2 regions of the Cupriavidus sp. USMAHM13 genome follow, and region 1 is predicted to be linked to the other one. Evidence: predicted binding sites of a transcription regulator. Region 1 holds the regulator's gene; the other holds the start of a gene.
What was found. The regulator FNR, encoded in region 1, switches genes on or off when oxygen is low (the NO sensors DNR and NnrR bind a similar motif). The targets are predictions, from matches to a motif close to TTGATNNNNATCAA.
Positions count from the first base shown of each region.

Region 2: a site for FNR is predicted at 2,552-2,565, ahead of BKK81_RS22340 (universal stress protein). Genes of this name have one in related genera too.

Region 1 is NZ_CP017751.1:3,082,632-3,092,753, reverse strand. Features, by position in the region: gene ccoN (cytochrome-c oxidase, cbb3-type subunit I) at 1-1,207, shown strand, start outside; gene ccoO (cytochrome-c oxidase, cbb3-type subunit II) at 1,226-1,894, shown strand; gene BKK81_RS13590 (cbb3-type cytochrome oxidase subunit 3) at 1,899-2,096, shown strand; gene ccoP (cytochrome-c oxidase, cbb3-type subunit III) at 2,093-3,007, shown strand; gene ccoG (cytochrome c oxidase accessory protein CcoG) at 3,060-4,529, shown strand; gene BKK81_RS13575 (hypothetical protein) at 4,652-4,870, shown strand; gene BKK81_RS13570 (hypothetical protein) at 4,867-5,112, shown strand; gene fnr (fumarate/nitrate reduction transcriptional regulator Fnr) at 5,188-5,913, opposite strand; gene BKK81_RS13560 (sulfite exporter TauE/SafE family protein) at 5,994-6,752, shown strand; gene scpB (SMC-Scp complex subunit ScpB) at 7,365-8,270, shown strand; gene rluB (23S rRNA pseudouridine(2605) synthase RluB) at 8,275-10,122, shown strand, end outside.
Region 2 is NZ_CP017752.1:895,389-905,510, forward strand. Features, by position in the region: gene BKK81_RS22325 (PAS domain-containing sensor histidine kinase) at 1-1,090, shown strand, start outside; gene BKK81_RS22330 (response regulator) at 1,087-1,731, shown strand; gene BKK81_RS22335 (SagB/ThcOx family dehydrogenase) at 1,797-2,456, opposite strand; gene BKK81_RS22340 (universal stress protein) at 2,673-3,515, shown strand; gene BKK81_RS22345 (CBS domain-containing protein) at 3,660-4,136, opposite strand; gene BKK81_RS22350 (universal stress protein) at 4,411-5,235, opposite strand; gene BKK81_RS22355 (Hsp20/alpha crystallin family protein) at 5,338-5,760, opposite strand; gene BKK81_RS22360 (BON domain-containing protein) at 5,818-6,483, opposite strand; gene BKK81_RS36105 (TraR/DksA family transcriptional regulator) at 6,654-7,118, shown strand; gene BKK81_RS22370 (hypothetical protein) at 7,168-7,719, opposite strand; gene BKK81_RS22375 (DUF1488 domain-containing protein) at 7,816-8,097, opposite strand; gene BKK81_RS22380 (universal stress protein) at 8,201-8,668, opposite strand; gene BKK81_RS22385 (universal stress protein) at 8,716-9,207, opposite strand; partial or broken gene BKK81_RS36945 (twin-arginine translocation signal domain-containing protein) at 9,576-9,629, shown strand; gene BKK81_RS22390 (arsenate reductase (azurin) small subunit) at 9,748-10,095, shown strand; gene BKK81_RS22395 (arsenate reductase (azurin) large subunit) at 10,111-10,122, shown strand, end outside.

The sequences.
Region 1 (10,122 bases):
GTACTACGTGGTCCAGCGCACCTGCCAGGCCCGCCTGTTCTGCGGTCCGCTGGCGGCCTTCACCTTCTGGGGCTGGCAACTGGTGATCGTGGCGGCGGCCATCACGCTGCCGATGGGCATCACCAGCTCGAAGGAGTACGCCGAGCTGGAATGGCCGATCGATATCCTGATCACGCTGGTGTGGGTGGCTTACGCGGTGGTGTTCTTCGGCACCATCATCAAGCGCAAGACCAAGCATATCTACGTGGCCAACTGGTTCTTCGGCGCCTACATCCTGACCATCGCGCTGCTGCACATCGTCAACAACCTCGAGATGCCGGTGTCGATGTGGAAGTCCTACTCGGCCTATGCCGGCGTGCAGGACGCCATGGTGCAGTGGTGGTACGGCCATAACGCGGTGGGCTTCTTCCTGACCACCAGCTTCCTGGGCATGATGTACTACTTCATTCCCAAGCAGGCCGAGCGTCCGATCTATTCGTACCGCCTGTCCATCGTCCACTTCTGGGCGCTGAACTTCACCTATATGTGGGCCGGCCCGCACCACCTGCAGTACACCGCGCTGCCCGACTGGGCGCAGTCGCTGGGCATGGTCTTCTCGCTGATCCTGCTGGCGCCGTCCTGGGGCGGCATGATCAACGGCATCATGACCTTGTCGGGCGCCTGGCACAAGCTGCGCACCGATCCCATCCTCAAGTTCCTGGTGGTGGCGCTGTCCTTCTACGGCATGGCGACCTTCGAGGGCTCGATGATGTCGATCAAGACCGTCAACGCGCTGTCGCACTACACGGATTGGACCATCGGCCACGTGCACTCGGGTGCGCTGGGCTGGGTGGCGATGATCTCGATTGGCTCGCTTTACTACCTGATCCCGCGCCTGTTCGGCGAGAAGCAGATGTATAGCGTGCGCCTGATCGAGCTGCACTTCTGGATCGCCACCATCGGCGTGGTGCTGTACATCGCCTCGATGTGGATCGCCGGCGTGATGGAAGGCCTGATGTGGCGTGCCACGCAGCCGGACGGCACGCTGACCTACGCCTTCGTCGAGGCGGTCAAGGCCAAGTACCCGTTCTACCTGATCCGCCTGGCGGGCGGTATCTGCTTCCTCTCGGGGATGCTGCTGATGGCCTACAACGTGGCCAAGACGATCGTCGGGCGGCCCGCGGTCGATGCACCGATCCCGGCGAGCCTGCCGGCCACCGCCCACTGATACGCCCAGGAAAGGACCATGTCTGAGAATCGAAGCTTCTTTTCGCACGAGACGCTGGAGAAGAATGTCGGCTGGCTGATCATCTGCACCATCGTGGTCGTCAGCATTGCCGGCCTGGTGCAGATCGTGCCGCTGTTCTTCCAGCACTCGACCACCGAGCCCGATCCCGGCATCAAGCCATACTCGGCGCTGCGCCTGATGGGCCGCGACATCTATATCCGGGAGGGCTGTGTCGGCTGCCACTCGCAGCAGATCCGCACGCTGCAGGCCGAGACCGAGCGCTACGGCCATTACTCCACCGCGGGCGAGTCGGTCTACGACCATCCCTTCCTGTGGGGTTCCAAGCGTACCGGCCCGGATCTGGCGCGCGTGGGCGGCCGTTATTCGGACGACTGGCAGCGCATCCACCTGCGCAACCCGCGTGACGTGGTGCCGGAATCGGTGATGCCAGCCTACCCGTGGCTGGAGAGGACCGTGCTGCCAACGCATGACGTGCAGGCGCGCATGCATGCGCTGCGCCGCCTGGGCGTGCCTTACACGGACGACGAGATCGCCAAGGCGCCGGCCGAGCTGGAAGGCAAGACGGAGGAAGACGCGCTGGTGGCCTATCTGCAGGGCCTGGGCATCAACAAGCGCAATGTGCGGGTCGACACCGCGGTTGCCGGCGGGCAGCCGGCCAAGGAGTGAGGCCATGGCCATGCTGAGCGCATTCTCGACCGTGCTGTCGATGCTCTTCTTCCTCGGCATCTGCTGGTGGGCCTGGTCCGCCGGCCGCCGGCGCGCCAACGAAGAGTCGGCCATGCTGCCGTTCGCACTGCCTGACGAGACGTCGGTGGCGGGCGCGGGCAGCCATGTGGATACCACATCTAGCAGGAAGATCAGTTCATGAGCGACTTCATCTCGGATTTCTGGAGCTACTACATCGCGGCGATCGCCCTGGCGGGCATCGTGTGGTGCGTCTGGCTGCTGTTCTCGCAACGCAAGGTCGCCAAGGCACAGGGCGCGGTCGAGGACACCGGCCATGTCTGGGACGGCGACCTGCGCGAGCTCAACAACCCGCTGCCGCGCTGGTGGATGTGGATGTTCCTGCTGGCCTGCATCTTCGGCCTGGGCTACCTGGTGCTGTATCCGGGGCTCGGTTCCTACGCCGGCCTGCTGAAGTTCTCCACACAAGGCGAACTCGCAGCGCACCGGCAGGCCGCGGAGAAACTGCAGAACTCGGTCTACGCGAAGTACATGAAGATGGATATCAAGCAGGTGGCGGCCGATCCGGAGGCGCGAGAGATCGGGCAGCGGCTGTTCCTGAACTATTGCGCGCAATGCCACGGCTCGGACGCGCGCGGCAGCCGCGGCTTCCCCAACCTGAGCGATCACGACTGGCTGTACGGCGGCGAGCCCGAGACCATCCAGCAGACCATCACCAAGGGTCGCAATGGCGTGATGCCCCCGTTCTCGGCGGTCATCGATGCCAAGCTCGCCGGCGACGTGGCGCAGTATGTGCGTTCCCTGTCGGGCCTGGCCTACGATCCGATCCGTGCCGCACGTGGCGAGGGCACGTTCAAGTCCACCTGCGCGGCCTGTCATGGCGCCAACGGCAAGGGCAACCAGGCGCTGGGCGCACCGAACCTGAGCGACAACACATGGTTGTACGGCAGCTCGGAGTCCACCATCGTGGAGGGGATCCTGAAGGGACGCAACAACCATATGCCTGCGCATGAAGAGATCCTGACGCCGGAGCGTATCCGCATGCTGACCGCCTACGTCTGGGGGCTGTCGAACGCGCCGGAGGCGTCACGATGAGGAAAGTGCATCGCGCCGCGCCGCAGGGCGCGTGCGCCGCCGGAGCCAGCCAATGAATGCACCGGAGACGGAACCGCTGGCCCGCAAGGGCGGGCCGGCAACCGCAGCGCCTGCGACCGAGTCGGTCGACGAGGCGTTGTATGAAGTCCGCCGCAAGATCTACCCGCGCTCGGTCAGCGGTGCCTTCTCGAACTGGCGCGTCTGGCTCGTGCTGCTGACGCAGCTGATCTACTACGGTACGCCGTGGCTGCAGTGGAACGGGCGCCAGGCGGTGCTGTTCGACCTGGGCGCGCGCAAGTTCTATATCTTCGGGCTGGTGCTGTGGCCGCAGGACGTGATCTACCTGAGCGTGCTGCTGGTGATCTCGGCGCTGGCCCTGTTCCTGTTCACCGCCATCGCCGGCCGGCTGTTCTGCGGCTATGCCTGTCCGCAGACGGTCTATACCGAAATCTTCATGTGGATCGAGCGGCATGTCGAAGGCGATCGTTTCGCCCGCATCCGCCTCGACGGCGATCCGTGGTCGCTGCGCAAGCTGCGCATCAAGGCGACCAAGCATCTGCTGTGGATCGTGGTGGCGCTGTGGACCGGTTTCACCTTTATTGGCTATTTCGCGCCGATCCGCGAGCTGGGCGGGCAGGTGGCTGCGTTCGCGCTCGGGCCCTGGCAGGCCTTCTGGATGCTGTTCTACGCCTTCGCCACGTGGGGCAACGCGGGCTTCATGCGTGAGCAGGTGTGCAAGTACATGTGTCCCTACGCGCGCTTCCAGAGCGTGATGGTGGACCGCGACACCTTTGTCGTCACCTACGACAGCGGCCGCGGCGACCCGCGCGGCAGCCGCTCGCGCAAGGCCGACCACCGCGCCGCTGGGCTTGGCGACTGCGTCAATTGCAGCATCTGCGTGCAGGTCTGCCCGACCGGCATCGACATCCGCGACGGCTTGCAGTACGAGTGCATCGGCTGCGGCGCCTGCATCGATGCCTGCAACCAGGTGATGGACAAGATGGACTACCCGCGCGGGCTGATCCGCTACACGTCGGAGAACGCGATGCGCAAGGGCTGGTCGGCCCAGGCGACGCGCAAGCGCCTGCTGCGTCCGCGCGTGATGATCTATTCGGCGATCTGGCTGGCACTGCTGGCGGGCTTCGCCATCTCGCTGTCACTGCGCACGCCGCTGAAGGTGGATATCATCCGCGACCGCGGCAGCCTCGGGCGCGAAGTCGAGGGGCGCTGGGTGGAGAACGTCTACCGCCTGCAGTTGATCAATACTAGCGAGGCGCCGATGCAGTTCACCATTCGCGCCGACAGTGCGGAACTCGGCAAGCTGCGCGTGGAGTCCGACGGGGCGACCGGCGAACTCGCACCGACCTCGAACCGCCTGCTGGCCATCCGCGTGCGCGTGCCGCTCGAGCAGGCGCGGCAGGGCACGCACAAGATCCGCGTGACGGTGCAGGGCGGCCAGGAGGAGGGGCATGTCGTCGAGGTGAACCAATCGACTAGTTTCATCGTGCCGCGCGACCTGTAGGGCGTGCGGAGGGGATTGCCGCAGGGCAGACAAGCGGGGCGGCCACGATGCCGCCGTGCGTAACAGCAAGGAGCGAAGCCATGCAAGGACCCGCCCGACAATCATTGACGGACGCCGGCACGATGCAGCAGGCCGTGCGGCCGTGGTGGAAGGAACCCTGGCCCTGGCTGCTGATGAGCGGGCCGCTGGCGGCGATGGCCGCCTGCGGCGTGACCATCTGGCTGGCGATGACGCATCCCGACAAGCCGATCGAGGAGGGCGTCAGCCGGCACGGGCTGGTGGTCGAGCGGCAGGGCGCGGCGCGGGCAGTGTCCGGCGCGACAGCCACGGAGCGGCCATGAGACTGCGCTGGCTGATGTGGGTCCTGTGGCCGGCCTTCCTGGTCGCCGGTGTGGCAACCGCCGCGGTGTTCTCGCTGGTGGATCCAAGCGATCTCAGGCTGTTCGGGCGGCCGGTCGAGGCCTCGCGCGAGGCGGTCTACACCATCGGCTTCCTGCTGGCCTGGCTGCTGTGCTCGCTGTCGAGCGCCCTGACCTTTTATACGATGCCGGTGCGCCTCGGCGATACCGACGAACTGGAGTAGGGGATGCGCGCAGGCCGAAGGGCTGGGCAGAACGGGGCCTGTCGAAGGCGCCGGATGCCTGCGCCCTCGGCTTGGTCAGCAGCTCTTGCCGTAGATCTGCTTGATGCCGGGTACGTCGACCAGCTTGACGTGGCGCTGGCGGATCTGGATCAGCCCGGCCTCGGCGAAGCGCGAGAACAGGCGGCTGACGGTTTCCAGCTTGAGGCCGAGATAACTGCCGATTTCCTCCCGGCTCATGCGCAGCACGAACTCGGTCGACGAGTAGCCGCGCTCCGACAGGCGCTCGGACAGGTTGACCAGGAAGGCGGCCAGGCGCTCCTCGGCGCGCATGGAGCCGAGCGTCAGCAGCATGACCTGGTCCTGCGTGATCTCCTTGCTCATCATGCGCAGGAACTGCTGCTGCAGCGACGGCACGGTGGTCGACAGGGTCTGCAGGTCGTTGAAGCGCATCACGCAGACCTCGGTGTCTTCCAGTGCGGTAGCATCCGACGCGTGCTGCATCTCGCCGAGGCCGTCGAGTCCGACGACTTCGCCCGGCAGGTGGAAGCCGGTGATCTGCGAGCGCCCGTCTTCCATCGTCACGTGTGTCTTCAGGGTGCCGAAGCGCACCGCGTAGACTGCGCTCAGGGGTTCGCCGAGCCGGTAGAGCGTCTCGCCCTTGTGGACTCGCACGCGTTCCTTCACCAGCGAGTCGATCTTTTCGATGTCGTTGCGGTTCATGCCGACCGGCACGCACAGGTGTCCGAGCGAGCAGGACGAGCAACGGGGCGACATCGCGGTGACGGGGATGGAATTGAGCAAGCCGGGGCCTATTGTCGTTGAGCTGCGAGGGCGCAATTTCTGCATTTTACTGTGTGAAGGCATCCGAAGGGGAGCGAAAGTTGACTGCGGCGGTCTTTTTCAGTGTTTTTCTGCTGGCCTTGCTGGGTGGCGTGCACTGCGCAGCCATGTGCGGCGGCATTGCACTGGCGGTCGAGCGGCCGCAGGCGGAAGCGCCGGTCGTCGTGCTGCGCAGGCCGCGGGACTGGTTACGTGAACAGTTATCCATGCATGCGGGGCGGGTGGTGACTTACATGCTGCTCGGTGCCGCGCTGGGCGCGGTCGGCGCCGGTGCCTGGCGAGCCCAATACCTGCCGCTGCAGCGCGGCCTGTTTGCCGCTGGCAGCATGGTCCTGCTGGGCACCGGCCTGTGGCTGCTGGCCGGGCGCGCGCCGCAGTTCGCCGCGCTGGAGCGCTTGGTGGCGCGTGGGGCCGGAGCCCTGGCAGGCCGCCTCCGCGGGCGGCGCGCCGGTGCCCCGTCCGCCCCGATTCAGGTCCGCCCGCGCTTGCTCAGGCGTTTCGGCATCGGTCTGGCGTGGGGGCTGGTGCCGTGCGGCATGGTTTACGGTGCGCTCACCCTATCGTTGCTTGCCGGCAACGCGTTGTCGGGGGCCTTGCTGATGGGGGTATTCGGTCTCGGGACCTTGCCCAACCTGCTGATGTTGTCCGGCCTGTCCGGCGCGTTGCGCGGCTGGTCGCGCCGGCCCTGGGTGCGCGTCGGTGCCGGCGTGGCAGTGATGGGGTTTGGTGCGGCCGGGCTTGTGCGGGCGGCGATGTTGCCGCACACGCTCGCCGCACACGGCTTCTGTGTGGTGTTCTGAAGGGGGCTCTTCTGTTTTGGTGATGCGTGAGGCACTTTGTCGGGTGTGCCGAAGGCGCCGCGCTGGTGATGGGCGGTTGCAGCGCCGGGCCGGAATGCCCTACAATCGGCAGCATTGCAGTATCTATCGCGCTGGCGCTGCCGCGCGCATGGCCGGGCAACTCGAACGGCCGTCCTGAGGCCAGTCCGGGCAGAATGTTGCTGACGGACGTAGCCACCTCGCAGCAAGCCATGCCGGTTGACAAGATCTCCGGTTCAAAAGACCGGCTGGGCGTTGCGCGACGGGAGGTGCGCAACACCGTGCGGATGACTGCATCGTTCTTGCGGCGGAAGGGGTTGGACCCGTTCGCGCCGATCCGCCGCTCCAGAAGGGCGGTGCAACGCAAGAGGCCTTTCGGCCGGCGCTGAGGCCGGCAGCAGGGCAATTCTCCGCCGGACTGACCCGGCAACCCGAAGCAGAATAAGATGGGCGCGCGGCTTTCATGCGGACGGCATGCCGGCCGGCCGCGCAATGAGATGGCGATGGCGCTTCGGCCTCGCTGGATCCGAAATCCCCGAATCCTCCGGCGGTCCGCCGGGGGCAGGTGCAAAGACAGGCTGCACACATCCGTATATGAATACCCAAGAGGCGAAAATCGTCCTCGAGACTGCGTTGATCTGCGCGCAGGAGCCCTTGCGCGTGGCGGAACTGCGACGGTTGTTCGCCGATGAGGTGGCTGCCGACACCATCCGCGTGCTGCTGGACGAGTTACGTCTGGATTGGCGTGATCGGGGCGTGGAACTGGTGGCGCTGGCCAGTGGCTGGCGTTTCCAGAGCCGGCCCGGCATGCGCGAATACCTCGATCGCCTGAATCCGGAGAAGCCGCCGAAATACTCGCGCGCGGTGATGGAGACGCTGGCGATCATCGCGTACCGGCAGCCGGTAACCCGCGGCGACATCGAAGAGATCCGCGGGGTGACCGTCAGCACGGAGGTGATCAAGCGGCTCGAGGACCGCGAATGGATCGAAGTGATCGGCCATCGCGATGTGCCAGGGCGGCCCGCGCTGTACGCGACCACCAAGGCTTTCCTCGATGATCTCGGCTTGCGTACCCTGGACGAGTTGCCCCAGCTGGAGGATGCGCAAGCGCAGATCCAGGCGGCCTTGCTGGACCAGCAGGCCATTGACTTCGAGTCGCTTGGCCAGGCCGGCGTGCCCGCCGGGCAGGATGCGGAGGGGCAATTGGCCCTGGATGGCATGACGGTCGCCGAGGCCGGCCGTGTCGCCGGCGGCCTGGCGCCGGCGACGCTTACCGAGGCGATCATCGAAGCCGCACCTGGGCAGGTTCCCGCCGGGTTTGACGCCGTTCCCCAGGCTGTGCGGCAGATACCTGAGCCAGCCAGCCATGCCGCCGAGGCGTCCGCGCGGACGCCGGCCGACGGCGTACCCGATACCGAGACCGCATCCGCCCAGCCGGCCGATGCTCTCACGCCGGCAGACGGCGAGCGCGATGCGCGCGACGAGCGCCTGCCTAACTGAACCCATGCAACATCCGATTGTGAATACTTTGTCCGATTCTGTAGAGCAAGACGTCCGCCACGCGGATGCGCCGGGCAGCGATGCCGGCAGTGCGGCCGAGTCCGGCGCATCTCCCGAGGGCGGCGCACGCCGCAAGGGCCTGCGGCGCGGCTTGCGCAATCTGGTGGCGAGCCGCCGCCAGGCGGCGCAGGATCGAGAGGCCGGCCGTGGCGCGGCGCCCGAAGGCGGCGATGCCGCGCCTGGCGAGGCTGCGCCGGCGGCGTCGGCTCAAGGCGGCAAGTCGGCAGGGCGCAGCCGCGGCAAGCGCAAGGCTGCAGCGGTTGACGCGGAAGCCGAGGCCATCCGTGCCGAAGCGGCACAGGCTGCGCCGGGCCAGGACGGGCAGCCGGTGCCGGCCGCGCCGGGTGGCCGCGAAGGTGGTGCGCGCAAGCGCAGGCCGGGACAAGGCCAGCAGGGGCGGGCGGCAAAGCCGGCCGGCGAGTCGGCCAAGGCCGGCGGCCGCCCGCAGGCCAAGGGCAAGGCCACGCAGCCGCGTCAGGGCGCGCCCAAGGGTGCTGGCAGCCCCGACGATCTGTTCCGCTTCGTGATCTCGGACCAGTTCGACCAGGAAGAGACCGTGGTGCCGCGCACCAAGGCGAAGCCGGTGCGCGAACTGTCGGCCGACGATGATGCGCCCAAGCTGCACAAAGTGCTGGCCGATGGCGGGCTGGGTTCGCGCCGCGAGATGGAAGAACTGATCCTGCAGGGGCGCGTGTCGGTCAATGGCCTGCCGGCCCATATCGGCCAGCGCATCCTGCCGACCGACCAGGTCCGCGTCAATGGCAAGCTGATTGCCCGCAAGATTTCGAGCAAGCCGCCGCGCGTGCTGCTCTACCACAAGCCGTCCGGCGAGATCGTCAGTCAGTCGGATCCGGAAGGCCGCCCGACCGTGTTCGACAACCTGCCGCGCATGAAGACCGGCAAGTGGGTCGCGGTCGGCCGCCTGGACTTCAACACGGAAGGCCTGCTGATCTTCACCACCTCCGGGGACATCGCCAACCGCTTCATGCATCCGCGCTACGGCGTCGAGCGCGAGTACGCGGTGCGCACGCTGGGTGAGCTGGCCGAGTCCGATCGCCAGCGGCTGCTGCACGGCATCCAGCTCGACGACGGTGAGGCGAGCTTCCTGCGCATCGCTGATGGCGGCGGCGAGGGCATCAACCGCTGGTACCACGTGGCCCTGACCGAGGGGCGCAACCGCGAGGTGCGCCGCATGTTCGAGGCGGTGGGGCTGACGGTGTCGCGCCTGATCCGCACGCGCTACGGACAGTTCCTGCTGCCGCGCGGACTCAAGCGCGGTCGCTGGCACGAGCTGGAGGCCGAAGAGGTACGCGCGCTGATGAGCGGCATCGGGCTCAAGCTGCCCGGCAAGGGCGAGCAATCGAGCAAGGGTGTGACCAAGGTCGGCGGCCGCAAGCAGCGCGAGGAAGCGGCGCTGGCAGGTATGCCGATGCCGACCGGCATGGACGGCCTGCCGCGCTTCGAGCGTGCGGCAGGCGGCCGGGGCAATGGTGCCGGCCGTGGCCAGCCGGACCCGATGCAGACGTCGATGGGGTACATCAGTCACGGTCCCACCCTGCTGACTTCGCATTCCAAGCTTGCCAGCGGCGTGAGCCTTCCCGGCGCAGCCATGCCGGTGGGTGGCAACAAGGGCGGCAACAAGGGTGGTGGGCGCGGCAAGGCTGGCGCCGGCGGCGGTGGTGCCGGTCGCCAGCAACAGCAGCGACGTGGCGGCGATGTGAACGGCAACGTGATGCCGAAGGCGGCCAAATCCGGTGGCGCCAACCGGCGCCCGCGTGGTCGTAGCGGCGGT
Region 2 (10,122 bases), on a different replicon from region 1:
GGCCACCGAAAGCGAGGCCCGCCTGGCCGGCATCATCCGCTCGTCGATGGAGGCCATCATCACCGTCGACGAGCAGCAGTGCGTGGTGCTGTTCAACCCGATGGCGGAGACCCTGTTCGGCTGGAAGGCGGAGGACGCCCTGGGCCGCCAGCTCGGCGATTTCATCCCGGCGCGCTACCGCGCCGCCCACGAACGCCATGTGCGCCGTTTCGGCGTGACCGGCGTCACCGAGCGGCAGATGGGACAGCAGCGCACCCTGTACGCGCTGCGGCGCGACGGCGTCGAGTTTCCCATCGAGGCCTCCATCTCGCAGACCCCGGACGGCGGCGGCAAGCTGTACACCGTGATGCTGCGCGACACCACCGAGCGCGTGCTGGCCGAGCAGGCGCTGCGCCGCTCGCGCGAGGAACTGCAGCAGCTTTCCGACAGCATCCTGGCCGCGCGCGAGGAGGAGAAGCGGCGCATCGCGCGTGAACTGCACGACGATCTCGGGCAGCGGCTGAGCGCACTCAAGATGGATCTCGCCATGCTCGACGAGGACCTGCGCCAGACCGCCGCCGCCGATGCCGCGCGCGCGCAGATCGCCGCCATGCAGGCGGTCATCGACGAGACCGTCGGCTCGGTGCGGCGCATCGCCGCCGACCTGCGGCCGGCGCTGCTCGACGAGCTGGGACTGGTGCCCGCCATCGAGTGGCTGGCCAAGGACTTCTCCACGCGCTATGGCATCCGCATCGAGCCGCACGCGCTCGGCGACGAGGTCGAGGTGCCCGAGCGCACCGGCACCGCCGTCTACCGCATCGTGCAGGAGGCGCTCAACAATGTCGCGCGCCATGCCCATGCGACGGCCGTCGAGATCGCGCTGGTACGTGCCGGCGACTGGTACCAGCTGACCGTGCGCGACAATGGCTGCGGCTGGGACGGCAAGATGCCGGAGCGCGGCAGGCGGGTGTCGTTCGGCCTGCTCGGCATCCGCGAGCGCGCCAGGCTGATCGGCGGCAGCGTGGCCATCGCGCACACGCCGGGCGCAGGCTTCGGCCTGACCGTGCGCTTCCCGGCGGTGGCGGGCTGCGGCGAGGAGGAGCACGCATGATCCGGGTGATGATCGCCGACGACCACGCCGTGGTGCGCGACGGCCTGCGCCATATCCTGGAACGCGCTGGCGGCTTCGAGATCGTGGCCGAGGCGGCGGACGGTGCCGAGGTGCCGCGCCTGGCCAGGGAAAGCGAGCCCGAACTGCTGCTGCTCGACCTGTCGATGCCCGGGCGCAGCGGGCTCGAACTGATCCGGCAGCTGCGCGCCGAGCGTCCCGCGCTGCGCATCCTGGTGCTGACCATGCATGCCGAGGAACAGTACGTGATGCGCGCCTTCCGTGCCGGGGCCGCCGGCTACCTGACCAAGGAGAGCGCGGCGATGGAACTGGTCAATGCCATCGCCAAGGTCGCGGCGGGCGGCACCTATATGAGCCAGGCGATCGCCGAGAAGCTCGCCACCGGCCTGCAGGAAGGGCTGGAAGCTCCGCACCTGCGCCTGTCGGACCGCGAAATGGAGGTCTACCGCCGCCTGGTCGCAGGCGAGGCGCTGGTGGACATCGCCGCCGCGCTGTGCGTGAGCGCCAAGACCGTCAGCACCTACAAGATGCGCATCATGGAGAAGCTCGAACTGGCCAACGACGCGGCCCTGGTGCGCTACGCGATCCGCCACCGCCTGTTCGACGAGGCCGACGATCTGTGAGGCCGCCGCGGTGCACTGCGGCCGGGCGCTTCTTCTCTTCTCCCCCTCTCCTTTCCTTTCCTCTTCTACTGCACGCCGTTGCCCGTGGTGTAGCCCACCGTCTGCGCCAGCAGCGGCACCTCGTCCTCGTTCAGCGACAGCGCCTCTGCCAGCAGGCGCTGGTTCAGCCAGCCGCGCACCACGGTACCCAGCCCGCACGAGGCGCAGTACAGGTAGACGTTCTGCGCGATGGCGCCCGCCGCGATCGCCGGGAACACTTCCTGCCCCGGCTTCGGCAGTCCCTGCAGGCGTGCGCGCCGGACCACATAGATCAGGTCGAGCGGCGCGGTGGCGACGAAGTCCTGGTAGCCGGTCAGGTTGCGCGCATCGACCGCGCGCTTGAGCACCAGGGTATGGTGCAGCGGTTCGTAGCGGTAGACGCCGGTCGGCAGTGCCACATAGATGTCGATCTCGTTCAGGCCGTGCGCCGACGGCGCGGTGCGCCCGCCGGTATCGCTGCGGTTGACGCCGCCGGCGGCCCACAACAGTTCGCCCAGCCGCGCCAGCGGCAGCTCGCGTGCGGCGAACTCGCGCGTGCTCTTGCGTTCCCATAGCGCGCCCATCAAGGGCAGGCCGGAAGCCATGTCGGGCGCCGGCAGCGCGATGGTGCGCTCGGATTTGCCGCGCACCGCCTTCGGCTCCTTGCCGGCGAGCGGTTGATACGTGAGCGACTTGACCTCTTCCATGCTTGTCTCCTGGACCCGTGGCGGCAGCGGTGCGCCAGGCGGGCCTGCCGCGTGCCGCTCCGTTGTCCAACTTAGGCCATCCCTGCCGGCGGGGCTTGATGGGCGTCAAAGGACAGGTGGCGCGCCATCTTGCGCTGGGTCAAGCCGCGGCCGCGGGGGCACGCTACAGTCAATGCAGCCGGCGCTGCGGCGCCCTGTCTTCACAGGAGCCTGAACATGCCTTACTCGACCATCATGGTGCTGCTCGACAACAGCCGCAGGGCCTATCACCGCCTGGAGATCGCCACCCGGCTGGCGGCCGCGCAGCGGGCCAGGCTGCTCGGCCTGCCGCTGATACCGCAGCCGGACCCGGGCCTGGCCCTGTTGCGCCAGCAGGATCGCGGCTTCATGGATGCCCTGCAGGCGCGCCACGAGGCGGCCATCAGCCAGATGCGCCATGCTTTCGAGGGCGCCGCGGACGAGGCGCCGGTGGCGGTCGAGTGGCGCGCGGTGGCAGGCGATCCGGCCGACGTGGTGCGGCGCGAAGCCTGCCTGGCCGACCTCGTCGTGGCCGGGCAGAGCGATCCCGACGACGACGAAGCCTGGATCGGCGAGCGCTTCGTCGAGTCGTTGCTGCTGGGCTGCGGCCGCCCGGTGCTGGTGGTGCCCTATGCGGGCCGCTTCGCCAGCGTCGGCGCCACGGTGATGGTGGCGTGGAGCGGCACCCGCGAAGCCACGCGCGCGCTGCACGATGCGCTGCCGCTGCTGCGCCTGGCGCGGACCGTGCATGTCGTCTGCGCGCCGCACGATGGCGGCGCCGCGCGCGAGCGCGAGGCGCCCGGCGAGCACGCCGTGGCCAGCCTGCGCTACCACGGCATCGACGCCACGCTGCATACGCTGCCCGGTGTCGCGGGCGATGCGGCGCTCGGCGAACTGCTGCTGTCGCGCGCCGCGGACCTGGGCGTTGACCTGCTGGTAATGGGGGCCTACGGCCACGCGCGCATGCGCGAGGTGGTGCTGGGCGGTGTCACCCAGACCCTGCTGGGCGCGATGACGGTACCGGTGTTCTTCTCGCACTGAGACCGGGATGCCCGCGCGGGGGCGCAAGGCGCCGCCCGCCGCCGGCAGGTGGTGGCAGGTGGTGGCAGGTGGTGGCAGGCGGTGGCAGGCGGTGGCAGGTGGCGGCCACGAACGAACGCGCTACAGCTACAGGTACAGAACGCGCTACAAGCGGAACGCGGGCGTCGCCGCCATCTCGCCGGGCAGGCCGTTCTCGCTGCGCTCGCGCCGCAGCACGTTGGACACCATGTCCACCTCGGCGCTCAGCGAGCGCACCGCATCGTCCAGCGTCAACAGTCCGATCACGGCGGATTCGCCATCGCGCACGGCCAGCCGGCGCACGCCGTGCGCCAGCATGCTGCGCAGGGCGTCGCTGACGGCGGCGTGGCGTTCGGTGGTGATCACCCCGGGCGTCATCACGCAGGTGACAAGGGCTTCTCCGCAGGCGGGCAGGTCGGCCAGGCCATGCACCACCATGTCGCGGTCCGTGACCACGCCCAGGATGCGCTGGTAGGGCCCGTCCTGCTCGGTGACGAACAGCAGCTTGGCGCGGCGGTCGCGCATCAGCTGCGCCGCTTCGCGCAAGGTACAGGTCGCGGAAACGTGGTGCAGCGCGTGGGAGCACACTTCGTCGACTCTCATGGGTGGCTCCTGTTATCGGTGCGGGGTCCGGATTCACTATATGGTGGCCGTGCCGCGCCACCTTGATCGAACGCAAGGGCGGTGTCGGCGCACTCACGGCGACCGGCGCCAAGCGCCGCGGACGGGTCGGCATGCTCCCGTCCCAGCCCGCCTTCGCCGCGCTGACCGCATGCCGGCTCGGCATCGGCCTGTGCGCGCTGTGCGGATCAGGGCGGCGCGGCCGAAGATTCCGGCGACGCCGCCGCCGGCGCCGGTCAATGCGCATCAATGCGAATCAATGCGCCATCAGCACCGGCACCGTCATGCTGGACAGCAGCGCCTGGGTGACACCGCCCAGCACCAGCTCGCGCATGCGCCCACGTCCGTAGGCGCCCATCACGATGAGATCGGCACCGAAGTCGGCGGCACGCGACAGCAGCAGTTCGCCGACGCCGGCATCGGCCAGCGGCGGCGAACGCTCCAGTGCGGCCTGCACGCCGTGCAGCGCCAGCGCGCGGCAGGCGTGTGCCGGCGGTGTCGCGCTGGCACGCAGGTCGCCCGCGCACAGCAGCAGGGCCTGCGCGCCGGACAGCAGCGGGATGGCGTCATGCAGGGCACGTGCCGCTTCGCGGCTGCCGTTCCAGGCCACGATGGCGCGCGTACCGATGGTGTCGAAGCGGCCGGCGCAAGGCACCACCAGGACCGGCCGGCCCGATTCGAGGATCAGGGATTCGAGGAACTGCGGCCCGACATAGCCCTCCGGCTCGGAAGGATCGGTCTGGCCCGCCACCACCAGTTCGGCCTCGCGCGCTTCGCGCAGCGCCGAGGTGACGGCGTCGCCGTCGGCCTGGCGCCACTCCGATGCGATCGGCAGCGCGTCGACGGCGGCGTGGAAGGCCGCCTCGGCGCGTGCGCGGGTGGCGTCGCGGCGCGCCATGTCTTCCGCCATATAGGTCTCGGCGCCTTCCATCATCGCGTACCAGGCGGGATCGGGTTCGAAGGCGGCGTACAGGCCGATCAGCCTGGCCTGGGCAGCCTGGGCGAGCCGGGCCGCGAGTGCCAGGCGCAGGCTCGAACGCGCCGAGCTGTCGAGATGGACAAGGATGCTGGCTGGGCGCATGGCGGATCCTCCAGGGCGATGCGCGGCGCCGGCGCACTCGCGCGCGCCGGCGGCCGACAGCAGGAAGCGGCAGGAAGCCGCGGGAAGCGGCCTGCGCGCGCCTCAGCGTATCGTGATGCGCTGCTGCGGCGTGGCTTCCTTCTTGGGCAGTACGACCTTCAGCACGCCGTCCTCGTAGCTCGCATCGACGCTGCCCTCGTCGATATTGCTGTCGAGCGTGAAGGCGCGCTGCATGGTGCCGGCGTAGCGCTCGCGGCGGATCACGCGCTCGCCTTCCTTGGTCTCGGAGGCGCGCTCGACCTTGGCCGAGATCATCACCGTGCCGCGCTCCACCGCGACCTGGATGTCCTCCTTCTTGGCGCCGGGGATTTCCGCCACCACGGTGTAGGCCTTGTCGGACTCGCTGACATCGACCTTGAACGGCATGCCGCTGTCGGCGCTGCCGCGCAGCGCGCGCAGCATGCCTTGCATCACATCGCCGATCGGCTCGAGCGAGAAGGGATCATGCAGTCGGATATTGCTCATCGTTCTCTCCTGGGAAGACAGGCGGCGCAACGCCGCCTTGCAAGATGCGCGGCGGATTCAGCGGTGCGCCGCCGGCGCGCCGTTCACGCGCAGTTCATCGATCACATTGACCACCCCCGGCGCGGACCAGGCGGCGCCGACCGTGGCGTCGCGCTCGGCCAGGGAATCCACCTGCCCGCTGAGGGTGACCACGCCATGCTCCACGCGCACATCGATGTGGCGGGCCTCGCGCTGGGCGTGGCGGCACAGGGCGGCCTCGATGCGGCGGGCGACGTCGGGCGGCGTCATGCGCGACTGGACGGTCAGGTAGTTGTGCAGGCCGGTGACGCCGCGCAGATGGCTCACGGTGCGTTCGGCCAGGGCGCGCTGGTAGCCCCACTCGACCTCGCCGCTCAGCGTGATCCAGCCCTTCTCGACGCGCACCTTGATGGCGCCGGCGGGCAGGTTGGCCTGCCACTGCAGCGCCGCGTGCGCGGCCTGGGCCAGCGCTTCGTCGCCGATCGCTTCGCCCGGGCGCACTTCGAGCTGCACCACCACGCCGCGTACGCCCGCGACGCGCTCGGCGGCGCGCTCCGCCGCCAGCTTCTCCGCGTGGCTGCGCAGGTGGCCGCTGAGCGTCACGATGCCGTCGTTGACCTCGACGCCGATGGCGGCGGCGTGCACCGCCGGCTCCCATTCGAGTTCGGCGCTGACATCCTGGTGGAGCTGGGCATCCGTCTTCATGTCGTCCTTCCTCTGCGTTGGCCGGGCCTGTTCGCAATATAGGCGGCGCGCCGCGACCGGCTTTGACCTGGCGCAAGGCCGCGGTGGCGCGCGCGGAGACAATCGGAGACAGGGCGGATGCCGCGCGCGGTCCGCCATCGACGAGGCAGCCGGAGAGGCGAGGGGGCACGATGACAACAGCGGAAGGCAAGGCCTGCACGGGCACGTGCGGTGCCCTGTGCAAGGGATGGCGGGGAGAGGTGGCGACGCGCCTGGACCAGGCCGAGCAGCGTGCGCTGGCGCAGTGCGGCGGAGCCGGGGCCGGCGCGGTCCCGGTGGAAGCGGCGGCCGGTCCGGCCGACCAGGTCGACCGGATCGAGCCGACCGACCAGACCGACCAGACCGACCAGGTCGACTACAAGGACCTGGCCGGCCGCGCCGCCTCGGCGCAAGTGAGCGAGGCGGCGCAGGCGCACGCGCGCCGCGAGCTGGCGGAGATTGCCGCGGCGCGGGCGCGGCTGGCGGCGGGCGACTACGGCATCTGCGCGGACTGCGGGCAGGGCATCCCGCAGCCGCGCCTGCTGGCCTGCCCGACCGCGCGGCGCTGCCTGCCCTGCCAGCGCCAGCACGAGCGGCTGCGGCCGGGCCGGCCGTAGGCGTGGCGGCGGCCTCCGTGGCGCCGCCCGGGTGGCACGGGTGCAGGACTCAGGCGGCTTCGCTGCCGGGGTCCTTCACCAGGCCGATCTCGCGCAGGTAGGACGCCAGCGCCGCGTGGTGCGTGGCCAGGGTGCGGACGATGCCGCTCAGGTCGTCGAGCGAGTAGGCGTCTTCTTCGGCGGCGCGCGCCGGCGCCGGCTCGCCGCCATCATCGGGCACCTCGTGCAGCGCCACGATGCTGCGCGGCAGGCCGAACACCCAGGCGGGCTGCAGCGAGCCCGGCAGGCGTCCCGGCGCCCAGCGCGCGTGGGCAATGTCGTGCAGCAACTGCCGATGGGTATGAGGCACCAGCAGGTAGGCGTGGATCCGGTCGAAGCGGTCCACCGGTACGTGGCGGCAGCGCAGCAGGTCGAGCAGCGCCTCGCGCTGGGCGCCGAAGTCGAGCCGGCGCACGAGCAGCATCACCGCGGTCGGATCGGCGCCGCTCAAGGTGGCGATGGCCTCCTGCATCAGCAGTTCATAACGCGCGAACCACTGCGTGACGGCACCGAACAGGCGCAGGTGTTCGCTGCCCAGGCAGCCCAGGTCTTGCGTGGACATGTCGGTTTCCTCCTGTGCGCGCCTGGGTTTGCGCACGGGCGCGGAGCGCGCGCGCTTGCGCGCCGCGAGCGCCGCGGCCGCCTTGCCGGGCCGCCCTCAGCCGGCGAAGCGGAAGTGCCCGCTGTGCAGGACGATGCGGTGCGCACCGGTCATCTCGAACAGCGCGCGCGCGACGTCCTGGATTTCCTGCCGGTGGTGCTGGAAGGCGCAGAGCAGGTCGTCGGCGCGCAGGGAGCGCGCGCCGAAGTGGTCTTCCAGCGCCTCGGCCGTGACCGAGTAGGTGGCGGGGTGGCCGTCGACCGTGGCCGCGCAGTCCAGGCAGGGGCCGGCCGCGCAGTAGTCGGGCGTGGCGTCCGGAAAGGCAATCTGCTTGTTCATGCCGTGCTCGCTGTGCTGGCTGGATTCCTCCAGCTTCCCTCTACCTACTGTAGCCACTGCCGCCGCAGAACGTGCGCGCCAGCGGTCCCGTGCCGGATGCCGGCTAAGCCGCCGCCGGCTGGCGCGAATCGCTGCGCACCAGCAGCACCGGCAGACGGCTCTTGCGGACGACGCCCTCGGCCACGCTGCCCATCAGCGCGCGCGACAGGCCGCGCCGGCCATGCGTGCCGAGCACCAGCAGGTCGGCGCCGCAGGCCTCGGCTTCGGCGACGATGGAATCGGCGAAATGCCCCGGCGCCGCCGGCCGGGTCACCAGGCGTGTCGTGCAGGGCACGCCGGCCGCCTCGCAGCGCCTGGCGGTGGCGGCGAGCACCTTCTCGCCCCAGGCCTCCAGTTCCCGCCGCATCTGCCCGGGGTCGTAGTAGCGTGCGTCATACAGCATGTCGATGTCGTCGGCGATGAAAATCGCCTGGACGGCGCCGCCGCCGGCCTTGGCCAGGCCGATGGCCTGCTCCATGGCCAGTTCGGCGCAGTGGCTGCCATCCACCGCCAGCAGGATGCGTTGATACATGGTAGGTCTCCCGGCCTTGCGGCGAGCAATGAAAAAAGGGGAAGGGCTCAGGCCGCGGCGCGCGCTTCGGCCTGCTGGCCGCCTGCCGCGGCGGCCGGCTCGCGCACCAGCAGCACGGGCACCTCGCACTCGCGCGCCAGGCTTTCGGCCACGCTGCCGAGCAGCAGGCGGCGCAGGCCGTGGCGCCCGTGCGTGCCGATCACGATCATGTCGGCCTTGCATTCGCTGGCGGCCTGCCGCACCGCGGACGGGATGTCGCCCAGCGTCAGCACATCGTTGACCAGGTGCACGCCGCACGAGACGCCGGCCGCGTCGGCGGCGGCCGCGGCGTCGCGCAGCAGTTCTTCGCCCGCCACTACCAGTTGCGGCCCGAGTGCGCCGGCGTCGACATAGCCCAGGTCGTACTTCAGGTAGCCGTAGTCCACCACGTGCAGGATCTCCAGCCGCGCCTGGGTCGAGGCGGCCAGGGATACCGCCTGCTGCAGGGCCTTTCTGGCGCAGCTGCTGTCATCGATGGCGACGAGGATGGTCTGGGGCATGGCGGGACTCCTGATGATGGGTGGGGGCTGGCGCGGGAGGGCAAGCGCGCTTGGCATGTTTCCGCTCTCTTGATCCACAGTGTGGCGCGGCGGCGGCGGCGCGGCTTGACCTGGATCAGGGAAAGCCGCTGCGGCGCCGCGTTCGCAGCCGGGCGCGCAGATCCGGGCGGCCGGTGCCGCGTTGCAGCGTGCATTTGCCGCCCCGTTAAGCTAGATAATTTCTATATTTCCGAAAATATCGGCTATCAAAGCACGTGGCCCATGATGGGTCGCGGCCGCTCGGCATCCATCGCCCCCATGCCAACGACCACGGCACGCCCGTAACCCGCGTCGCTGATGGCTGCGGTTCCTGTCTGGAGGGGGCAACCATGTCGATATCGCGCAGGCAGTTCCTCAAGGCCACCGGCGGTGCCGCGGCCGGGCTCAGCGTCGCCGGCAATGTACCGGGTCCGGCGCAGGCGGCATCGCCCCCCCGCCGACCTTGGCCGCACGGCCCTACCGTTCCCCACCCGCCCGGTCGCGCGCCTGGCGCAACTCCAGGTGAACATCCCGCTCGCCTTTTCCTATCCGGACGCCGCGTCGCCCTGCGCGGTGATCAAGATGGGCGCGCCGGTGCCCGGTGGCGCGGGACCGGATCACGATGTGGTTGCCTACAGCACGCTGTGCACGCACATGGGCTGTCCCGTTGCCTATGACGCCAAGGCGCGCACCTTCAAGTGCCCGTGCCACTTCAGCATCTTCGATCCGGAGAAGTCCGGGCAGATGGTGTCGGGCCAGGCGACCGAGAACCTCCCGCGGGTGCAACTCGAGTACAACGCCAGCGACGGCACCTTCCGGGCCGTCGGTGTCGAGGGGCTGATCTACGGCCGGCAAGCCAACCTGTTGTAAGCGGAGCGTACCGCCATGGCTACCAAC